Regions from separate parts of the Serratia sp. NCCP-200 genome, predicted to be linked through region 3. Evidence: predicted binding sites of a transcription regulator. Region 3 holds the regulator's gene; each other region holds the start of a gene.
The links. The regulator PurR, encoded in region 3, represses purine synthesis genes. The targets are predictions, from matches to a motif close to CANGCAAACGTTTGCNTG.
Positions count from the first base shown of each region.

Region 1: carA (glutamine-hydrolyzing carbamoyl-phosphate synthase small subunit) is a predicted target of PurR. The motif match lies at 2,706-2,723, and genes of this name have one in related genera.
Region 2: purM (phosphoribosylformylglycinamidine cyclo-ligase) is a predicted target of PurR. The motif match lies at 3,931-3,948, and genes of this name have one in related genera.

Region 1 covers NZ_BAAKUJ010000005.1:301,380-308,459, forward strand. Annotated here, with positions in the region: gene carB (carbamoyl-phosphate synthase large subunit) at 1-1,315, opposite strand, end outside; gene carA (glutamine-hydrolyzing carbamoyl-phosphate synthase small subunit) at 1,334-2,482, opposite strand; gene dapB (4-hydroxy-tetrahydrodipicolinate reductase) at 2,953-3,774, opposite strand; gene ispH (4-hydroxy-3-methylbut-2-enyl diphosphate reductase) at 4,147-5,100, opposite strand; gene fkpB (FKBP-type peptidyl-prolyl cis-trans isomerase) at 5,081-5,551, opposite strand; gene lspA (signal peptidase II) at 5,553-6,059, opposite strand; gene ileS (isoleucine--tRNA ligase) at 6,073-7,080, opposite strand, start outside.
Region 2 covers NZ_BAAKUJ010000001.1:270,036-277,115, reverse strand. Annotated here, with positions in the region: gene AC6HVW_RS01270 (winged helix-turn-helix domain-containing protein) at 1-75, shown strand, start outside; gene AC6HVW_RS01265 (winged helix-turn-helix domain-containing protein) at 276-1,070, shown strand; gene AC6HVW_RS01260 (YqeJ family protein) at 1,060-1,560, shown strand; gene uraA (uracil permease) at 1,741-3,030, opposite strand; gene upp (uracil phosphoribosyltransferase) at 3,151-3,777, opposite strand; gene purM (phosphoribosylformylglycinamidine cyclo-ligase) at 4,033-5,070, shown strand; gene purN (phosphoribosylglycinamide formyltransferase) at 5,070-5,708, shown strand; gene speG (spermidine N1-acetyltransferase) at 5,821-6,378, shown strand; gene AC6HVW_RS01230 (DUF1993 domain-containing protein) at 6,421-6,927, opposite strand.
Region 3 covers NZ_BAAKUJ010000003.1:365,920-372,999, reverse strand. Annotated here, with positions in the region: gene gloA (lactoylglutathione lyase) at 87-494, shown strand; gene rnt (ribonuclease T) at 564-1,244, shown strand; gene AC6HVW_RS11885 (Grx4 family monothiol glutaredoxin) at 1,329-1,676, opposite strand; gene AC6HVW_RS11880 (C40 family peptidase) at 2,086-2,901, shown strand; gene sodB (superoxide dismutase [Fe]) at 3,116-3,694, shown strand; gene cydH (cytochrome bd-I oxidase subunit CydH) at 3,756-3,845, opposite strand; gene purR (HTH-type transcriptional repressor PurR) at 4,170-5,195, shown strand; gene punR (DNA-binding transcriptional activator PunR) at 5,228-6,148, opposite strand; gene punC (purine nucleoside transporter PunC) at 6,274-7,080, shown strand, end outside.

The sequences.
Region 1 (7,080 bases), on a different contig from region 3:
TGTACCAGATACGATCGGAACCCGCATCCTTCAGCTCACGGCGGATCTTGGTCAAGGCTTCCGGATCGTCCAGGCTCACTTTCGGATCAAACCCGGTCGCGCCCACTTCCAGGCCGCGCAGCGCTTTCTGCAATGACTCCTGCTGAGTGCGGCCAATCGCCATCACCTCGCCGACCGACTTCATCTGGGTGGTCAGGCGATCGTTGGCTCCGGCAAACTTCTCGAAGTTGAAGCGCGGGATCTTGGTGACGACGTAGTCGATGGAAGGCTCAAAGGAGGCTGGCGTACGGCCACCGGTGATGTCATTCATCAGCTCATCGAGGGTGTAGCCCACCGCCAGCTTGGCGGCGATCTTGGCAATCGGGAAGCCGGTCGCTTTCGAGGCCAGCGCCGATGAACGGGATACGCGTGGGTTCATTTCAATCACGATCAGGCGGCCGGTTTTCGGATTCACCGAGAACTGCACGTTGGAGCCGCCGGTTTCCACGCCGATCTCACGCAGTACCGCCATCGAGGCGTTACGCATGATTTGGTATTCTTTGTCGGTCAGCGTTTGCGCTGGAGCCACCGTGATGGAGTCACCGGTATGGATCCCCATGGCATCGATGTTTTCGATCGAGCAGACGATGATGCAGTTGTCATTCTTATCGCGCACCACCTCCATCTCGTACTCTTTCCAGCCGATCAGCGATTCGTCAATCAGCAGCTCTTTGGTCGGGGACAGATCCAGACCGCGCTCGCAGATCTCTTCGAACTCTTCGCGGTTATAGGCGATACCGCCACCGGTGCCGCCCATGGTAAATGACGGGCGGATAATGCAGGGGAAGCCCACATCGGCGGCCACCGCCAACGCTTCTTCCATATTATGGGCGATGCCGGAACGCGCCGTGTCCAGGCCAATTTTCTTCATGGCGATATCGAAACGGCGGCGGTCTTCAGCTTTGTCGATGGCATCGGCGGTAGCGCCGATCATGGTAACGCCGAACTCGGCCAGTACGCCCTGACGTTCCAGCTCCAACGCACAGTTCAGCGCAGTTTGCCCACCCATGGTTGGCAGCACCGCATCCGGGCGCTCTTTCTCGATGATTTTACGCACCACTTCCCAGTGGATCGGCTCGATGTAGGTAGCGTCGGCCATTTCCGGGTCGGTCATGATGGTGGCCGGGTTCGAGTTGACCAGTACGACGCGGTAACCTTCTTCACGCAGCGCCTTACACGCCTGAGCACCAGAGTAGTCAAATTCACACGCCTGGCCGATAACGATCGGGCCAGCGCCGAGGATCAGGATGCTTTTTATATCTGTACGTTTTGGCATGGCTTTTCTGGCTCCTGATTATTTGGCGTTGGTACGGTAAGTCTCAATCAGTTCGATAAAGTGATCGAACAGCGGCGCGGCATCGTGCGGGCCTGGGCTGGCTTCTGGGTGGCCCTGGAAGCTGAACGCGGCTTTATCAGTACGATGGATACCCTGCACCGTGTGGTCGAACAGGGATTTATGCGTGACGCGCAACGTGCTCGGCAGATTATTTTCATCAACGGCAAAGCCATGGTTCTGCGCGGTGATCATCACGGTGTTGTTATCCAGATCCTTCACCGGGTGGTTACCACCGTGGTGGCCAAGCTTCATCTTCATGGTTTTGGCACCGCTGGCCAGCGCCAACAGTTGGTGGCCCAGGCAGATACCAAATACCGGGATATCGGTTTCCAGGAAGCGTTTGATGGCGGTGATGGCGTAATCGCAAGGCTCTGGGTCACCAGGGCCGTTGGACAGGAAGATGCCGTCCGGAGCCATTTTCAGCACCACTTCCGCAGGGGTTTGCGCTGGCACCACTGTGAGGCGGCAGCCGCGATCCACCAACATGCGCAGGATGTTGCGCTTGGCACCGTAATCGTAGGCCACCACATGGTAAGGCAGTTCGCCCGCAGGTTTGGCCTCCGGCAAATCGCCTTCCAGCGTCCAGCTCCCCTGTTGCCAGGCGTAAGCCTCTTTGGTGGTGACCTCTTTTGCCAGGTCCATGCCTTTCAGGCCAGGGAAAGCTTTGGCTTTCTGCAGCGCCAGTTCGGCATCAGTGAGGTCGCCCGCGATGATGCAGCCGTTCTGTGCGCCTTTCTCACGCAGCAGGCGGGTCAGCTTGCGGGTATCGATATCGGCAATCGCCACGATATTGTGACGCTTGAGGTAATCGGCGAGGCCCATTTCGTTGCGGTAGTTGCTGGCAATCAGTGGCAGGTCGCGGATGACAAGGCCTTGAGCATGAACAGCGGAGGATTCTGCGTCGGAATCATTGGTGCCGACATTGCCGATATGAGGATAAGTAAGAGTAACGATCTGGCGGGAGTAGGAAGGATCAGTGAGGATTTCTTGATAACCGGTCATCGAGGTATTGAAGACCACTTCCCCCACTGCCGTACCTTCTGCCCCGATGGCCCGACCGTGGAATTGGGTTCCGTCTTCCAGAACCAATAGCGCTGACTTAATCAAAACACCCTCCGAGGAATAATCAATCACAATATTTGCATATTAATTCAGATTTCACGCCCTAAATCAATGCAAAAACCGCCCTCAAGGCCAATTTTTGGCAAATTGGGCGCATTTTAATGATGAGCGTCCCGCTTGTCTAGATAAAGCGCCATTTTTTCCATTATTTTTGCTGACCTCAGGGTTTAAAGGGGGCCACAGGCACAAAAACACCAGCAAACTAGGCTGAGTAAACGGTTGCGAGACACAGTGACAGAAAAAATAGCTTAAAACAGCTAAAATCGATGCGGGGAGCAATAAAGATGGCAGTAAAAACAGGAATTAGACCGGATAATATATAAAAACAATGGCTACAAAATTAAAATCAATCGTAAGCTTTATTTTTAATGTTAAAAAAAAGGACAATAAAATTATTGTCCGATTATCATATCATTATGATCAACACAACCACATCACGATGGTGTTAATTAAAATTATAACTGGTCTAAACCGAGCACATCTCGCATATCAAACAGCCCATTATGCTGGTTTGATATCCAGGATGCGGCGCGCACCGCGCCATTGGCAAACGTCATCCGGCTTGAGGCTTTATGGGTGATCTCTACCCGCTCGCCAATATCGGCAAACATGGCGGTATGTTCACCCACAATATCCCCGGCACGAATGGTGGCAAAGCCGATGCTCTTTGGATCGCGCTCGCCGGTATAACCCACGCGCTCGTAAACCGCGCACTCTTTCAGATCCCTTCCCAAGGCACCGGCAATCGCCTCGCCCATGGCTAACGCCGTTCCTGAAGGGGCATCTACCTTGTGGCGGTGGTGAGCTTCCACAATTTCGATATCGGTATAATCACCCATTACCTTGGCCGCTTTTTCCAACAGCTTGAGCACCACGTTGACACCCACGCTGAAGTTGGCGGCAAACACGATACCAATCTGCTGTGCCGCGTCCTGAATGGCCGCTTTACCCGCATCATCAAAACCGGTGGTACCGATCACCATGGCTTTGCCGTGGGCCACGCAAAACGCCAGATGGGCCAGGGTGCCTTCCGGGCGGGTGAAGTCGATCAGGATATCGAAATCGCTGACAACCTTTTCCAGGTTATCGCTGACGGTGACGCCTACGGTGCCAACGCCAGCCAGTTCGCCGGCATCTGTGCCAACCAGGCTAGAACCCGGGCGCTCCAGTGCTGCACCCAATACCACGCCCTGTGCCTGCTGCACGGCCTGTATCAATTGGCGCCCCATACGGCCACCGGAACCCGCAATCGCGATGCGGATTTGTGAATCAGTCATACTTCGCTCTCTTTTATGGTCAAAAGCCACTCCTCGGCTATGGATTCAGGGTAACTTCCCTACCCTATCACTACCAGAGGATTTGCTTACGGATTAGAAAATTATGATATGCCCGGTATGTTATCAGTAACGCTGTCAATTGATTAACAATTACCCGATTAGCGTCAACCTTCTGTTGCTACATAATCATGCACTATTTATGCATTGCGATGAATGGCGATAAAGTCGATTTTTGCTCATTCTGCACGCTAATGGGCGAGCTCAATACTGCGACACCTGAAGCCTGAGACTAGTGGGAGCCATTAATTACAGTTAGTTAAAACGCAAAACGGGAAGCCAAGGCTTCCCGTTACTTAATGATATTGGCAACGATCAGTCGATCTGCTTGATATCCATGCGCAGTTCTTTCGGCACTTCAAACACGATGTTCTCTTCACGGCCGCTAAGCTCATGCACATCCTTGCCGCCCAAGGCTTTCAAGCGACTGATGACGTCCTGAACCAGCACGTCCGGCGCAGAGGCTCCGGCGGTGACGCCAATGTTGCTGGCGTCTTTCAACCAGGATTCCTGAATGTCCGCCGCCGAGTCGATCAGATAGGCTGGTTTACCCACACGCTGGGCAAGTTCCGCCAGGCGGTTGGAGTTGGACGAGTTCTTCGACCCCACTACCAGCACCACGTCGGCATCACCTGCCAAGCTGCGCACCGCTTCCTGACGGTTGGTGGTGGCATAGCAGATATCGTCCTTGCGCGGCCCGATAATATCCGGGAAGCGCTTACGCAACGCATCGATCACGTCAGAAGTATCGTCCACCGATAACGTGGTCTGGGTCATAAAGCACAGGTTATGTTCGTTCTTCACCTGCAATTGCCAGACATCTTCCGGCGACTCAACCAGGTACATGCCCCCCTCAGGGTTGCTGTACTGGCCCATGGTGCCTTCCACTTCCGGATGCCCGGCATGGCCAATCAGGATTGCTTCGGTGCCCTTACGGCTGGCCCGAGCCACTTCCATATGCACCTTGGTCACCAACGGACAGGTAGCATCAAACAGCATGGTCAGATCGCGGGCTTTGGCCTCGGCCCGAACTGCCTGTGACACACCGTGGGCGGAGAAGATCAGGATCGAGCCGTCCGGCACTTCCGCAATCTCTTCGATAAAGACCGCCCCGCGCTCGCGCAGGCTTTCGACCACGTAGCGGTTATGCACCACTTCGTGACGCACGTAAATCGGCGCGCCATAAATCTCCAGCGCACGTTCTACGATGCTGATCGCACGATCAACTCCGGCGCAGAAGCCACGCGGGTTAGCCAGCAATATTTGCATGCGCTTCCTCCTGCTGCGGGTCAATCTCCAGCACTTCGATATCGAAGGTCACCGGATGCCCCGCCAACGGATGGTTGAAATCAACGGTGATCGAATCTTCCGCCACTTCGCGCACCACACCAGGCATTTCGCTGCCGTCGATGGCGGTAAACAGCATGATGGTGCCGACATCCGGCACGCCGGTTTCGTTGAAGTCGCGGCGCGAGAAGAACTGGATCAGATCCGGGTTCTCCGCACCGAACGCGGCTTCCGGTTGCAGGGTAAACGCACATTTGTCCCCTGCCCGCAGACCGATCAGGTGCTGTTCCAGCGGAGCAGACAGGCTGCCATCGCCCAGGCGGAACAGCGCTGGTTTGCCGTTGCCCTGGGTGGATTCCGCGGTCGTTCCATCTGCCAGTTTCAGCGTGAAATGCACCAGCACTGCGCTGTTGCCGTTAACCTGAGCAGTCATATCACTTACCTTCGCTGTTGACGCTTTTCTTCGCTGGCAAGAACCCTTCCAGCACGATCATGGCGGCACCGACGCAGATAAAGCTGTCCGCCAGATTGAAGGTCGGGTAATGCCAGTTGCCGATATAAAAGTCGATGAAATCGACCACAAAGCCATGCCACAGACGATCAAACAGGTTGCCGAGCGCACCGCCGATAATAAAGGCATAGGCGATATTGTTCAGCTTCTGCTGGGCACTGCTGCGATACATCATCACCAGCAGCACCGCCACGATGGCGACCGCAATACCGGCAAAGAACCAGCGCTGCCAGCCACCGTGATCCGCCAGGAAACTGAACGCCGCGCCGTAGTTACGCGCATAGTACAGGTTGATTGACGGGAACAACGGCTGGGTCTGGCCCAGCACGAAGTTACTCAGGATCCACTGTTTGCTGAAAAAATCCAGCGCCAGCACCACCACTACCAGCCATAGCCAGCGCAAGCCGGTCGAACTTATCGGTCTACTCATCAGGCGCTTGATCTCAGGCAAAGTTACGTTTTTCGCCGTCACCGGCTACGTTAGTCACACAGCGGCCGCAAAGTTCTGCGTGCTCCGCTACCTGGCCGACATCGGTGGTGTAATGCCAGCAGCGCGGGCACTTCTCACCATCCGCTTTGCTGAACGCAATTTTCAGCCCTTTCAACAGTTCACTTTGCTGCGCATCGGCAGGAGCATCGGCAAACGGTGCTACGCTGGCCGAAGAGGTCAGCAACACAAAGCGCAGTTCGTCCTGCAGGCTGTTCAGGCGTGCTGCCAGATCGCTATCGGCGTACAGCGTAACCGCCGCCTCCAACGAACCGCCAATGTGCTTGTCCGCACGCGCCTGTTCCAGCACCTTGTTCACTTCACCACGCACTTTCAGCAGATCGGCCCAGAACGCATCGTTCATGCCTTCGCCTGCCGCTAGACCAAACAGACCGTCATACCACTCTTCGGTAAACACGTACTGCGCGCGTTTGCCTGGCAGGAAGGCCCAGATTTCATCGGCGGTAAACGACATGATCGGTGCCATCCAACGTACCAGCGCTTCTGCAATGTGGAACAGAGCAGTCTGGCAGCTGCGGCGGGCAACGCTGTCGCTTTTCGCGGTGTACTGACGGTCTTTAATGATATCCAGATAGAAGGAACCCATTTCTACCGAGCAGAACTGCATCAGGCGCTGCACCACTTCGTGGAAATCGTAGTTGGCATAGGCCTGCTCGATATCCTGCTGTGCGGCCATTGCACGGCCCACAGCCCAGCGATCCAGTACCACCATATCTTCCGGTGCCACGCAGTCAGTGCTTGGATCAAACCCGTTGAGGTTGGCCAGCAGGAAACGCGCGGTATTACGGATGCGGCGATAAGAATCGGCAGCACGCTTGAGGATTTCGTCGGAAACCGCAATCTCGCCGGTGTAGTCGGTAGAAGCGACCCACAGGCGCAGAATGTCGCCACCCAGCTTGTTCATCACGTCCTGCGGGCTGACGGTGTTGCCGATTGACTTGGA
Region 2 (7,080 bases), on a different contig from region 3:
GTATGCCTGGTTGGCAAACAAGGCTATCTGGTAGGCCAGACCGATACCACACTATTGTACTGCACCCGCATCTGAAACGCAGACAATATGCGGAGCCGGAGTAAGGGCCCCCTCCGGCCCTTTCTGCTGCAGCAAAGTATCTGTACCTGGCCGCCGCACGTTGCCGGTTTACTCTTAGACACTATATAGATGTTAAATTAAATCGGGATAAGACTTTACATGCGCTGGGAATAATCCCATCCTTATGGGTGGCATTCATTACTCAGAGGATTGAGATGGTTGGTTACTATTTGATAGATAAAAAGATAGTTTACAATATTGATGACGGGGAAGTTTTCAACCTTAATGAGCCAGAAGTAAAAGAAAAGCTTTCTAACCCTGCGGCTAAATGTTTACAGAAACTCATTGATGCAGATCATCAAATTGTCTCTCCAGATGAGCTTATCGATGACATTTGGGGACAGAAAGGTGTCATTGTAGGCACTAATACCCTATATCAACATATCTATATCCTGAGAAAACACCTTTGCTCACTGGGGTTAGATAAAAACATTATTAAAACAACTCCGCGTTCCGGGTTCAATATCCCGCAAGAATTTACTATTGAGCTATTCCAAAATGAAGTTGAATACGTAAAAGAAGATAATCATCAAGAAAAACAGCAAGAGGTGGAAGAAAAGCCTGCATTAGTAATCAATGCGTTACCCCCCAAAAAAACCAGCTTACTAAAAAGACGCAGCACCTTTTATTTTGTGATGATTTTCACCCTCATCATTGGCTCATCAATTTATATTTACAACGTCAAAAAACCTTTAGGGGTCGGTTACACATTAATAGGGAAGTATCAGCATTGTGATATTTATGGGGAAGATGGGGAATTCACTCCCTTATATATAAAATCAAGAATTGAAAATCACAGCATAGAGTGTAATAACGTAGGAAACCAGTCTTTGTATTACTTTGGAAACCCTGTAATTAAACGAGAATCAATTTTCTTATGTGATAACCGCATTGATGGTGATGCTAGAAGTAATTGTAAATCATATCATTGGACTGGCTATGAAAACTAAAGTCATTATTCCATTAGTAATGTTATTATGTGCCATGCTGGCCGTAGCGTATTACATTTTTTATTTAGATAATAAAACAGAAACTATCTCTTGTGAGTCTAAGCTTTATTTTAAATTTTACGTACCAAAACCTGAAGTGGTTGCCAACTATAACATTATAATAAATTTAAAAGGCGACAGCGACAAAGATGATGGCAGAGGTAAACTCTCAATAACTGCAAACTTTTATGATGGGAAGAACACGTACTTTATCAGGCGTGATATCATTGTCAGCTACCAAGTTGACGATAATGGCTTGTATTTTTTTAAAACCCTCTATATAAATAAATATGCCCGAGACACCATCCCTGAAAATGTCGAAAAACGCCTTGTACCCGATGTTTTTTCTAAAATAAACAGTTTGTCAGGCTACACCATACGCCCAGCAGGTAAGCAAGGGTACTTTATCTATGAAACCGACATTCCGGTCTTTTATTGTAATCGGTTATAACCGGGCAACCGTTGGCAGATGTACTATCCTGTTGCCCAATTATCCGTACCAATAGCCTGCTATCAAGACACGGCAAGCAGGCTATAGTGGACCTAGAAGCACTCAAGAGACATTCCCTGACCATGAAGGCACAATCATCATCAGGCCCACTCTACCAGCAAGCTAATAGAGCTTTGCCGATTATTTTTGGTCCAGTCGCTCTTCTGGCACATCGATCACTTCTTCTTCCTTGCGGTACAGGCTGATCAGCTTGAACAGCAGGCTCAGGCCGACGCCAACGATGGTCGCCAATGCCATACCTTTCAGCTCCGCCGCACCGATATGCACTTTCGCGCCGCTAACGCCAATAATCAAGATCACCGAAGTCAGGATCAGGTTCTGCGCCTTGTTGTAATCCACCTTGGATTCGATCAATACGCGGATACCCGAAGCGCCAATTACACCATACAGCAACAGGGAAACACCACCCATTACCGGCACCGGTACCACCTGGATCGCCGCCGCCAGCTTGCCTACGCAGGAAAGCAGAATGGCCAGAATAGCCGCGCCGCCGATCACCCAGGTGCTATAAACCTTAGTGATGGCCATGACACCGATGTTCTCACCATAGGTGGTGTTAGGCGTAGAGCCGAAGAAGCCGGAGATCACGGTAGAAATCCCGTTAGCAAACATGGAACGGTGCAGGCCCGGATCGCGCAGCAGGTCTTTTTTAACGATGTTCGCCGTGACTACCAGGTGACCAACGTGCTCGGCAATCACCACCAATGCCGCTGGCAGAATGGTAAAGATGGCAAACCACTCAAAGCGTGGCGTGTAGAAGGTCGGCAAGGCAAACCAGTGCGCGTCACGGATTGGCGTCAGATCCACCACGCCCATAAAGAACGACAGCGCATAGCCTACCAACACCCCGATCAGGATCGGGATAATCGCCAGGAAGCCGCGGAACAGCACCGAGCCCAATACGGTAACACCCAGCGTCACCAGTGAAATAGTGATGGTCGTGCTGTCTGCGGAGGTGCCTTCCGCCGGTAGCAGCCCGGCCATGTTGGCCGCCACGCCCGCCAACTCCAAACCGATGACGGCAACGATTGCGCCCATCGCCGCAGGCGGGAACATCACATCCAGCCAGCCGGTTCCCGCCTTCTTGACGATCAACGCCACCAGGCAGAACAACACGCCACACATGATAAAACCGCCCAGTGCAACCTCATACCCCAGCGGCAACAGCAGCAACACCGGTGAAATAAACGCAAAGCTGGAACCCAGATAGGCAGGTATCTTGCCTTTACAGATAAACAGATACAGCAATGTCCCCACGCCGTTGAACAACAGCACCGTCGCCGGGTTGATCTTGAACAGGATCGGCACCAGCACGGTGGCCCCGAACATGGCAAACAGATGCTGGAAGCTGAGTGGGATGGTCTGGAACAGCGGCGGGCGTTCACTAACGCCGATGGCGCGACGGGTCATGGGGTGTTTTTCCTCTGAGTTAGTATCAGTTGTGTTAGCTTGGTGATTAATACCCAATGGATTGCCAGTGTTAGCAATCCAAAGGGCATTAAAAAGCCGACTCTCAGGTCGGCTTATTTATTATTTGGTACCAAATATCTTGTCGCCTGCATCACCCAGGCCAGGCACGATGTACCCTTTGTCATTCAGACATTGATCGATCGACGCGGTATACAGCTCAACATCTGGATGCGCTTTCTCCAGCGCGGCGATCCCTTCAGGAGCGGCGACCAGCACCAGCACCTTGATGCTGCTGCAACCGGCTTTCTTCAGCAGGTCGATAGTGGCGATCATCGAACCACCGGTAGCCAGCATTGGGTCAACCACCAGCGCCATGCGCTCGTCAATGTTGGAAACCAGTTTCTGGAAATAAGGGACCGGCTCCAGGGTTTCTTCATCACGATAAACCCCAACCACGCTGATACGAGCACTCGGTACGTGCTCCAGCACTCCTTCCATCATGCCCAGACCGGCACGCAGGATAGGCACTACGGTAATTTTTTTCCCTTTAATCTGCTCAACTTCAACCGGCCCACACCAGCCTTCGATGGTAACTTTCTCTGTCACCAGATCGGCGGTCGCTTCATAGGTCAGCAAACTACCCACTTCAGAAGCCAGCTCACGAAAGCGTTTGGTGCTGATATCGTGTTCGCGCATCAGACCAAGCTTGTGCTTAACCAGCGGGTGTTTCACCTCAACGATCTTCATCATTTTTCTCCTATTAAGGTGGTTGACGGCCAAAAAAATCGCCGGATTATACCGCCTTTTGCTCCCGACGCCACTACCAATAGCCAGATCGAGATCAACAAAAGAGTGATCAACAGTATAGAAGACGAAAAGTTCGAGCGGGCTCACATGGTTCTCGCAAACGTTTGCTTGCGCTGTTAGAATTGCCGCGCCTGGTTCCGGCATCACCGCCGGAAGCACCGTTCTCAAACCGCAAACCGTCGTGGGGATCGCGCAGTGACCGACAAAACCTCTCTCAGCTATAAAGACGCAGGTGTCGATATCGATGCTGGCAACGCATTGGTAGACCGCATCAAAGGTGTAGTGAAACAGACCCGCCGCCCGGAAGTAATGGGTGGGCTGGGCGGTTTTGGCGCCCTGTGCGCGTTGCCGCAGAAATACCGCGAGCCGATACTGGTTTCCGGCACCGACGGCGTGGGCACCAAGCTGCGTCTGGCGATGGATTTAAAACGCCACGACACCATCGGTATCGATCTGGTGGCGATGTGTGTTAACGATCTGGTGGTTCAGGGCGCTGAGCCGCTGTTCTTCCTCGATTACTTCGCCACCGGCAAACTGGATGTGGATACCGCCGCCAGCGTGATCACCGGGATTGCCGAAGGCTGTAAACAATCCGGCTGTGCGTTAGTGGGTGGTGAAACTGCCGAAATGCCTGGCATGTACCACGGTGAAGACTATGACGTCGCCGGTTTCTGCGTGGGCGTGGTTGAGAAATCCGAAATCATCGACGGCAGCAAAGTAGAGTCTGGCGATGCGCTGATCGCTCTGGGCGCTTCAGGCCCGCACTCCAACGGTTATTCGCTGGTGCGCAAGATCCTGGAAGTGAGCAAGACCGACCCCACTACCACCGACCTGGCAGGCAAACCGCTGGCAGATCATCTGCTCGAGCCGACCAAGATTTACGTCAAATCGGTACTGGAATTGATCGAGAAAGTGGAAGTGCATGCGATAGCTCACCTGACCGGTGGCGGCTTCTGGGAAAACATCCCACGCGTGCTGCCAGAAGGGATGCAGGCGGTGATCGACGAATCTAGCTGGCAGTGGCCTGCCGTGTTTAGTTGGTTGCAGCAGGCGGGCAACGTGAGCCGCCATGAAATGTATCGTACCTTTAACTGCGGTGTCGGTATGGTGATCGCGCTGCCACAGGAGTCGGTAGAAAAAGCCATCGCAATATTGACCGCTGCGGGTGAAAAAGCCTGGCAGATTGGTAAACTGACCGCTTCTTCTGACGAACAACAAGTGGTCATCCAGTGATGAAAAAGATTGTGGTGTTGGTCTCCGGCCAGGGGAGTAATCTCCAGGCACTGATCGACGCCTGCCAACAGGGCAGGATCGCCGCCACTATCGTGGCGGTACTCAGCAACAACGCACAGGCTTATGGCCTGCAGCGTGCAGAAGAGGCAGGCATTGCCGCTCAAGCGCTGGATGCCAAAGCCTTTGCCGATCGCGAAGCCTTTGACGCCGCGCTGGCGCAAGCTATCGACCAATACCAACCCGATCTGGTGGTGCTGGCCGGTTATATGCGCATTCTCAGCAACGCGTTTGTGCAGCGCTATGCCGGGCGCATGCTGAATATCCACCCTTCCCTGCTGCCGAAATACCCCGGGTTGCATACCCATCGCCAGGCTATCGACAACGGCGACGCCGAGCATGGCACTTCGGTACATTTCGTCACGGAGCAGCTCGACGGTGGCCCGGTGATCCTGCAAGCCAAGGTGCCGATCTTCCCCGGTGACGAGGAAGATGAGGTCATTGAGCGGGTGCAGACCCAGGAACACACCATATACCCTCTGGTGGTGAGCTGGTTTATCGAAGGGCGCCTGGCAATGCGCGACAACGCTGCCTGGCTGGATGGTGAACGCCTGCCAGCACAAGGCTATGCCGCCGACTGACCCGCAATTTAACCGCAAGCTAAACGGTGCCTTTCACGGTGCCGTTTTTTTTCGCCTTCAATCAGCTCCTGAGGTTATACTTTTGCCAGATTAATAATACCGAGGAGAATGTATGTCGAGCACCACCAACGTCAGGCTACGCCCGCTGGAGCGGGAAGATCTGGCGTTTGTTCACCAGATGGATAACAACGCCAGCGTCATGCGCTACTGGTTCGAAGAACCCTATGAAGCCTTTGTCGAGCTTTCCGATCTGTACGATAAACACATTCACGACCAGAGCGAACGGCGTTTTATCATCGAGCATGAAGGGGCCAAGGTCGGGCTGGTGGAACTGGTAGAGATCGACCATATTCACCGCCGCGCCGAATTCCAGATCATCATCGATCCGGCGCATCAGGGCAAAGGCTACGCCAGCACCGCCGCCAAACTAGCGATGGACTACGGCTTCTCGGTACTTAACCTGTATAAGCTGTATTTGATCGTCGATAAAGAAAACCCGAAGGCGATCCATATTTACAGCAAGCTGGGCTTTGAGGTGGAAGGCGAACTGATTGACGAATTCTTCGTTAGCGGCGCATACCGCACCGTGCTGCGCATGTGCATATTCCAGCCGCAGTATTTGGCGAAGTTCAAGACTGCCCAGCCTGGCGATAGGCCATTGGTTAAATAACAGCAAACCGGGGAGATATTCCTCTCCCCGAAAGATCCAAAATTACTTCGCGCCCAGATAATCCAATTTCCCCACTTCCACACCCTGATTACGCAGGATGTTGTAGGCGGTGGTCAGGTGGAAATAAAAGTTGGGGATGGCGAAAGTCAGCAGGAAATCTTGCGCGGTGAAGTGAAAATCACGCGTTTTGCTTTTTATCTCAATATTGCGGCTATCGGCCTCGGCGAAATCGGCCGCCTGGAAGCCCTGCACATAGGCGATAGTTTTTTCGATACGCTGGTACAGCTCGGCAAAGCTGGCTTCGTTATCCGGCATGGACGGTACTTCCTGCCCGGCTAATCTGGCCACTGCGCCTTTGGCAGCATCGCTGGCAATCTGTACCTGCCGTAGCAGTGGAAACATATCTGGCGCCAGTCGGGCTTCTAACAGCACGCTTTCAGCCTGCTGCTTCTGCTGCAAGAACTGCTCACCTTTTTTCAGTAACGCCGACAGGATCTGCAAACCACGAGCAAACTGCAATGGGGAGTGGGCATAAATCGATAAAGACATACAACCTCCAGATGTGAATGACCAGCCATCTTACGCCGGTTGCCAGAGTAATGTCGTTGAGTTATTTGACAGATTGTGTCCGCGCCCCATATTCATGCAAAAAAACCAATTTAACCATAAAAATCATATAAATAATCAATTTCCATGACCATT
Region 3 (7,080 bases):
GAATTGCCTTATGCGACAAGGCTATACTGTCTGACGCTGTTCAAGTCACCTGCCGTCAGCCGCGGCATATCCAATCAGAGGAAATTATGCGCTTACTCCATACCATGCTCCGTGTCGGCGATCTGCAACGCTCCATCGACTTCTATACCAAGGTATTAGGCATGCGCTTACTGCGTACCAGCGAAAACACCGAGTACAAATACTCGCTGGCCTTCGTGGGTTATAGCGATGAAAGCGAAGGCTCGGTCATCGAACTGACCTATAACTGGGGCGTCGACAGCTACGACATGGGCTCCGCCTTTGGTCATCTGGCACTGGGCGTCGATGATGTAGCAGCCACCTGCGACACCATCCGTCAGGCCGGTGGCAAAGTCACCCGCGAAGCTGGCCCAGTCAAGGGCGGTACCACCGTGATTGCCTTCGTCGAAGATCCAGACGGCTACAAGATCGAACTGATCGAGAACAAGCATGCAGGTCACGGCCTCGGTAACTGAGGTTTCTCCAGGGCGCGCCATGCGCCCTGCTTTCTATCTCCGCTGCACCAAGACAAGAAATTTGTCATAATGCGCGCTGAATTCGCTAAAGATAAGAAACTGATGGCCGAAAAAAGTGATCTTAACGCCCTGAGTGGCCGTTTCCGTGGGTTTTATCCCGTTGTTATTGATGTGGAAACCGCCGGGTTTCATGCTCAGACCGATGCGCTGCTAGAGATTGCCGCCGTCACGCTGAAAATGGATGAAAATGGTTGGTTGCAGCAAGATGAAACGCTGCATTTTCATGTAGAGCCGTTTGAAGGGGCGAACCTGCAACCAGAAGCGCTGGCCTTCAACGGTATCGACCCACATAACCCACTGCGTGGTGCAGTGAGTGAATATGATGCGCTGCATGCGATTTTCAAAGCCGTGCGTAAAGGCATTAAGGATCAGGGCTGTAACCGGGCGATCATCGTGGCGCATAATGCCAACTTTGATCACAGTTTCCTGATGGCCGCCGCCGAGCGCGCCAGCCTGAAACGCAACCCGTTCCACCCGTTTGCCACCTTTGATACCGCTGCGCTTAGTGGGCTGGTATTAGGACAGACGGTGCTGGCCAAAGCCTGTATCGCCGCCGGTATGCCGTTTGATAGCAGCCAGGCACACTCAGCCCTGTATGATACCCAGCAAACCGCCCAGCTGTTCTGTGAACTGGTCAACCGCTGGAAACGTCTCGGTGGCTGGCCGATTGCCAACGTTGAATCGCAATAGCTTACAGGCAAACTGACAGACATAAAAAATCGGGCGGCACTGTTAAAGGTGCCGCCCGATTTTATTGGGTAAAACCCTGCGCCATTAAGGCTGCTGGTCTTCCTGATCTTTATACTTTTCGGCCGTTTCTTTGATCAACGGCTGCAGTTCACCACGCTGGTACATCTCGATGATGATATCGCAGCCGCCAACCAGTTCACCATCGACCCACAGCTGCGGGAAGGTTGGCCAGTTGGCGTACTTTGGCAGCTCGGCGCGGATGTCCGGGTTTTGCAGAATATCAACATAGGCAAAACGTTCGCCACAGGCTGAAAGCGCCTGCACGGCCTGAGCAGAGAAACCGCAGCTTGGCAATTTCGGTGAGCCTTTCATATACAGCAGGATCGGGTTGGCAGAAATTTGCTGCTGAATTTTTTCAATCGTCGTCATTATTGCTTCCTCAAGCCACATCATGGCTACAACATGCATCACACTGGTATTGTAGCGGCAGGACCGGTGCCAAGAAAACGCCATCTTTTGCAGGGACATTCTCTGATTGCCTCAGCAAAAGCGGCGGTCACACAGAACCGGTTAAAACATGGCCTCAGAATAACATTTTTAATCGGGACGTTTCACTATTATATTTGCGCTGCCCAATGCTGGCGAGCATTAAGCCAACCACATGATCTGTGTCGCTTTTTTAGACGGCAGACGTTTGATTTTGCAACAATAAAAATGCCATTAACGTTTTCTCACAATATGGATTAGTATTTATGAGATCCACGCTGTTTTATAGGGTGAATTTCGGGAATACTGTGACTCATTCGATTTCTGTTTCGGAGCCAAGGTTGGTAACGTCGATATGCGGTTAATTATTACACTTTTTGTGCTGCTATTTACGCAGCTCTTCTTCAATTTGGCGCACGCTGCGCCACAGGCACGTGTTTCTGCCGAGCAGCGCAAGAGTCACGTTAATGAAGCCCGGCCTGACGACCGCAAGAAAAAGAAAGCGGTGAAAGCCAATAAAAAAGTGAAGGCAGCCACCCCTCCGAAAACGCTAAAAACCAAACCAGCAACCTTAAAGACCGCAAAAAAAACCACCCGCGTTAAAACCAAAAGCCAAGCAACCAAAACAGCCAAGCTAAAAGTAACTCCGCCTAAAAAAGGCTATAAAAAAGGTTATGGTCGCCATCGTGAAGAAGGTAAAGCTACGGCAAAATTGGCTGGCCGCGAAAAGCCGTTGAAACTTTCCGCCGCTCACAAAAAACGCTACCAGCACGCCAAGCAAACAGCTATGGCCAAGCTGATGGGGCAAATGGGCAAACCCTACCGCTGGGGTGGGTCTTCACCTGGTACAGGCTTTGACTGCAGCGGCCTGATTTATTACGCGTACAAAGACGTGGTGAAAATCAAAATGCCGCGTACCGCCAACGAAATGTACCACCTGCGTGATGCAGCGCCGATCAAGCGTAATGAGCTGGAGAAAGGCGATCTGGTGTTCTTTCGCATCAACAACCGTGGCACCGCCGATCACGTTGGCGTCTATCTTGGTAACGGTAAGTTCATCCAGTCACCGCGCACCGGTGAAGAAATTCGCATCAGTCAGTTGGATAACGACTATTGGCAAAACCATTACATTGGTGCCCGCCGCGTAGTGACCCCTACCACCATCCGTTAACCTTTCACGGCTGAGCCAACTGCTCGGCCGTGCTCTCTATCACCCGCTGCAACTTTAAACAATCAGTCACTTGGCACACTTTGGATGTTCTTTTCCCTCCGAAAGTTGTTAAGATTAATAACCATAACAAAAGTGGTGCAATTGCGTTTTTCCGCCCTCGGCCCCTTAGGCCTGCAGCGTCGGAGAGGCGTATTGTCTATAAAAGGAGAAAGCAATGTCGTTTGAATTACCTGCATTACCATATGAGAAAAACGCTCTCGAACCGCACATTTCCGCAGAAACGCTGGAATACCACTATGGCAAGCACCATAACACCTACGTGGTTAACCTGAACAATCTGGTGAAAGGCAGCGAGTTCGAAGGCAAATCCCTGGTCGAGATCGTCAAGACCTCCACCGGCGGCGTGTTCAACAACGCCGCTCAGGTCTGGAACCACACCTTCTATTGGCACTGCTTATCACCGCAAGGTGGTGGCGAGCCAACGGGCGCAGTGGCAGAGGCCATCAATAAGTCATTCGGCTCCTTCGCCGCCTTTAAAGAGCAGTTCACCGATGCCGCCGTGAAAAACTTCGGCGCGGGCTGGACCTGGCTGGTGAAAAAAGCGGACGGTAGTCTGGCGATCGTCAGCACCTCAAATGCGGCAACCCCGCTGACCGGCGCAGACGTTCCGTTATTGACCGTTGACGTGTGGGAGCATGCTTACTATATCGACTACCGCAATGCGCGGCCAAAGTACCTGGAAAACTTCTGGGCGTTGGTTAACTGGGCGTTCGTGGCAGAAAACCTGGCTTAACGGCGGGTGACTAGCTAATAAGGCGCGGCATGAAGCTGCGCCTTTGTTTTTCTGCTACGGATCAGTTCAATGCGGCAATAAAACTGAACGCAATAATCATTGCCAAAGCACCCACGGTGGTGAGTAATGACATCTTCAAATTGGTATCCATATACAACTCCCTCTCAGATTGGCTTTTCCAGAGCATAAGCCACACAGTTTATACGTCAAATCATTTTCCCACAGTTCGTGATTAAAATCTTGTTATGCTTTCCCCGCTGATAATTACCGATTAGCTCTTCCACTTTTCTTCAATATGCGACAAAATCCGCAGTTCACAACTGCGTACCGATAAACTGCCCCTCCCTGTTCAAGCGATTTACGACTTCAGCACTAAAAACTCAGTTTTCGCTTATCTGGGGAAGGATCTACGCAGGCAAACGATTAACATCATACTTACATGCTGTAACATGTGGGTTTAGGAGTCATTTTTTACATGGCAACGATTAAAGATGTGGCCAAACGCGCTGGCGTTTCTACCACTACCGTTTCGCACGTTATCAATAAAACGCGTTTCGTCGCCGAAGATACCAAAACGGCCGTTTGGGCCGCCATCAAAGAGCTGCACTATTCACCTAGCGCGGTGGCCCGCAGCCTCAAGGTCAACCACACGAAATCGATCGGTTTGCTCGCCACCTCGAGCGAGGCCCCCTATTTTGCCGAAGTGATCGAAGCTGTGGAAAACAGCTGCTACAGCAAAGGCTATACCCTGATCTTGTGTAACTCGCACAATAATCTGGATAAACAGCAAGCCTATCTGGCAATGCTGGCGCAAAAACGCGTCGATGGCTTGCTGGTGATGTGCTCAGAATATCCAGATCAGCTACTGGGCATGCTGGAAGATTACCGTAATATTCCCATGGTGGTGATGGATTGGGGTACCGCGCGCGGAGACTTCACCGATACCATTATCGACAATGCCTTCGAGGGCGGTTACCTGGCAGGCCGCTACCTGATCGAACGTGGCCACCGTGACATCGGTGCCATTCCTGGTCAACTGGCGCGTAATACCGGTGGAGGTCGCCACCAGGGCTTTCTGAAAGCCATGAAGGAAGCCAACATCGAAGTGCGCGAAGAATGGATCGTGCAGGGGGATTTCGAGCCTGAATCTGGCTACAAAGCCATGCATCAGATCCTGTCGCAAAAGCATCGTCCAACCGCCGTTTTCTGTGGCGGCGATATTATGGCCATGGGGGCGATCTGCGCCGCCGATGAGCTGGGGTTGCGTGTACCGCAGGATATCTCGGTGATTGGCTACGACAACGTGCGTAATGCCCGCTACTTCACCCCGGCGCTGACCACCATTCACCAGCCGAAAGAGCGCCTGGGCGAGATGGCCTTTACCATGCTGTTGGATCGCATTATCAGCAAGCGTGAAGAATCGCAGGTGATTGAAGTACATCCAAAACTGATCGAGCGCCGCTCAGTCGCCGATGGTCCTTTTGTCGATTACCGCCGTTAACTCCTGTTGGGGCGCTGCAATACTGCGCCCGATTAACCACCCGGCTCCTCTTCACTGAGCCATTCCTGATTGAGCGTTTCGCTGTCGCCCAGATAGTCCAACAGCCAGGCCATGGCCGGAGACTGGGCGTTTTGCTGCCAGGTCAGGCAGCAGGCACTGGGCGGGAAAGGCTCATGCAGTGGCAACACTACCAATTCACCACTTTGTACCAACGGCAATACCCGATGCGCGGGTACCATGCCCACACACAGCCCGGCACGCAAACAATCTACCGCAGAAACCCAGTCCGGCACGGTCAATCGCCGCTGGTTATCCAGCGACCAGGTCACCCGCTTGGGTAAATTGCGCGAAGTATCTTCCAACAGCAACGAGGGATAAGGCCGTAGCTGTTCGTCGCGCAGCTTTCCTTGCAAGGCGGCGAGCGGATGTTTAGCATGTACTACACAGAGCCAATTCATAAAGCCCATATCGCGAAAGGCAAAACCGCCGCCCACCGGCACCGCACGCGTTGCACCAATGGCCATCTCAGCGCGGCCATCGACCAGCGCATCCCACACGCCGTTGAATACTTCCGGCTGCACCATCAGTTCTACGTCGGGGAAATGGCGATAAAAATCCAGCACCAGCTGGCGGCTGCGCTGGGGTTTGACGATCAGATCGACCGCAATCCGCAGTTGCCCGCGCCAACCGTTGGCCACCTGCTGACACTGTCGTCGGGTATCGAGCATTTTTTTGATAACAACTCGCGCCTCCTTAATAAACAGCGCCCCCGCCGGCGTGAGTTCCACATCGCGGTGACGGCGTTCAAACAGCGGCACCGCCAACCATTGCTCCAGTTGGCGCACCGTATAGCTCACAGCAGAAGGAACGCGGTGCAGCTCCTGTGCCGCCGCGCTGAAACTGCCGGTCCGCGCTACCGCATCTACCACATCGAGTGAATATTCAGACCACATATGTTTGCCTTCAAATTTTTTAACAGCACCTTGCAAATATTACCGTTTCACAAGCAGAGATCCAGCCGTATACACTTGCCGGCGCTTCAAAACCTGCGACAACATAATTTTAACGAGAAATAGCAATGCGAAATTTTGGATTTATGTTCTACCTGGCCGGCCTGAGTATGTTGGGCTATCTGGCTACCGATATGTACCTGCCCGCCTTTGGGGCAATGCAGCAGGATCTGCAAATCTCCGCTGGGGCAATCAGCGCCAGCCTGAGTATCTTCCTAGCAGGCTTTGCCTTTGCCCAGTTGCTGTGGGGGCCGCTGTCCGACCGTATTGGCCGTAAGCCCGTGTTATTGATTGGCCTAGCGCTGTTCGCCGTCGGCTGTCTCGGTATGCTTTGGGTCGAGAACGTGGCGCAACTATGGTCACTGCGCTTTATTCAAGCCATTGGCGTCTGTTCCGCCGCCGTCACCTGGCAGGCGATCGTGGTCGATCGCTACCGCGATGGCAAAGCCAACCGTGTTTTCGCCTCCATTATGCCGCTGGTCGCCCTCTCTCCGGCGCTGGCCCCACTGCTGGGTGCCTGGTTGCTCAACCATATGGGATGGCGGGCCATCTTCGCCGTGCTGTTGGGGATCACCGCCCTGCTGCTGATCCCCACCTTGCTGCTGAAAGATCGTAGCAGACTGGTACCTTCCGCCGATAAAAAGCCCAGCCTTGGCTTTATGCAGATCTTGAAATCCCCGGTGTTCAGCGGCAACGTGATGGTTTTTGCTGCCTGTTCTGCTGGCTTCTTCGCCTGGCTGACGGGTTCACCCTTTATCCTCGGCGATATGGGGTATAGCCCCAACGATATTGGCCTGAGCTATGTGCCGCAAACGCTGGCCTTCTTATTAGGGGGTTATAGCTGCCGTAGCGCCTTAAATCGCATCTCTGGCAAA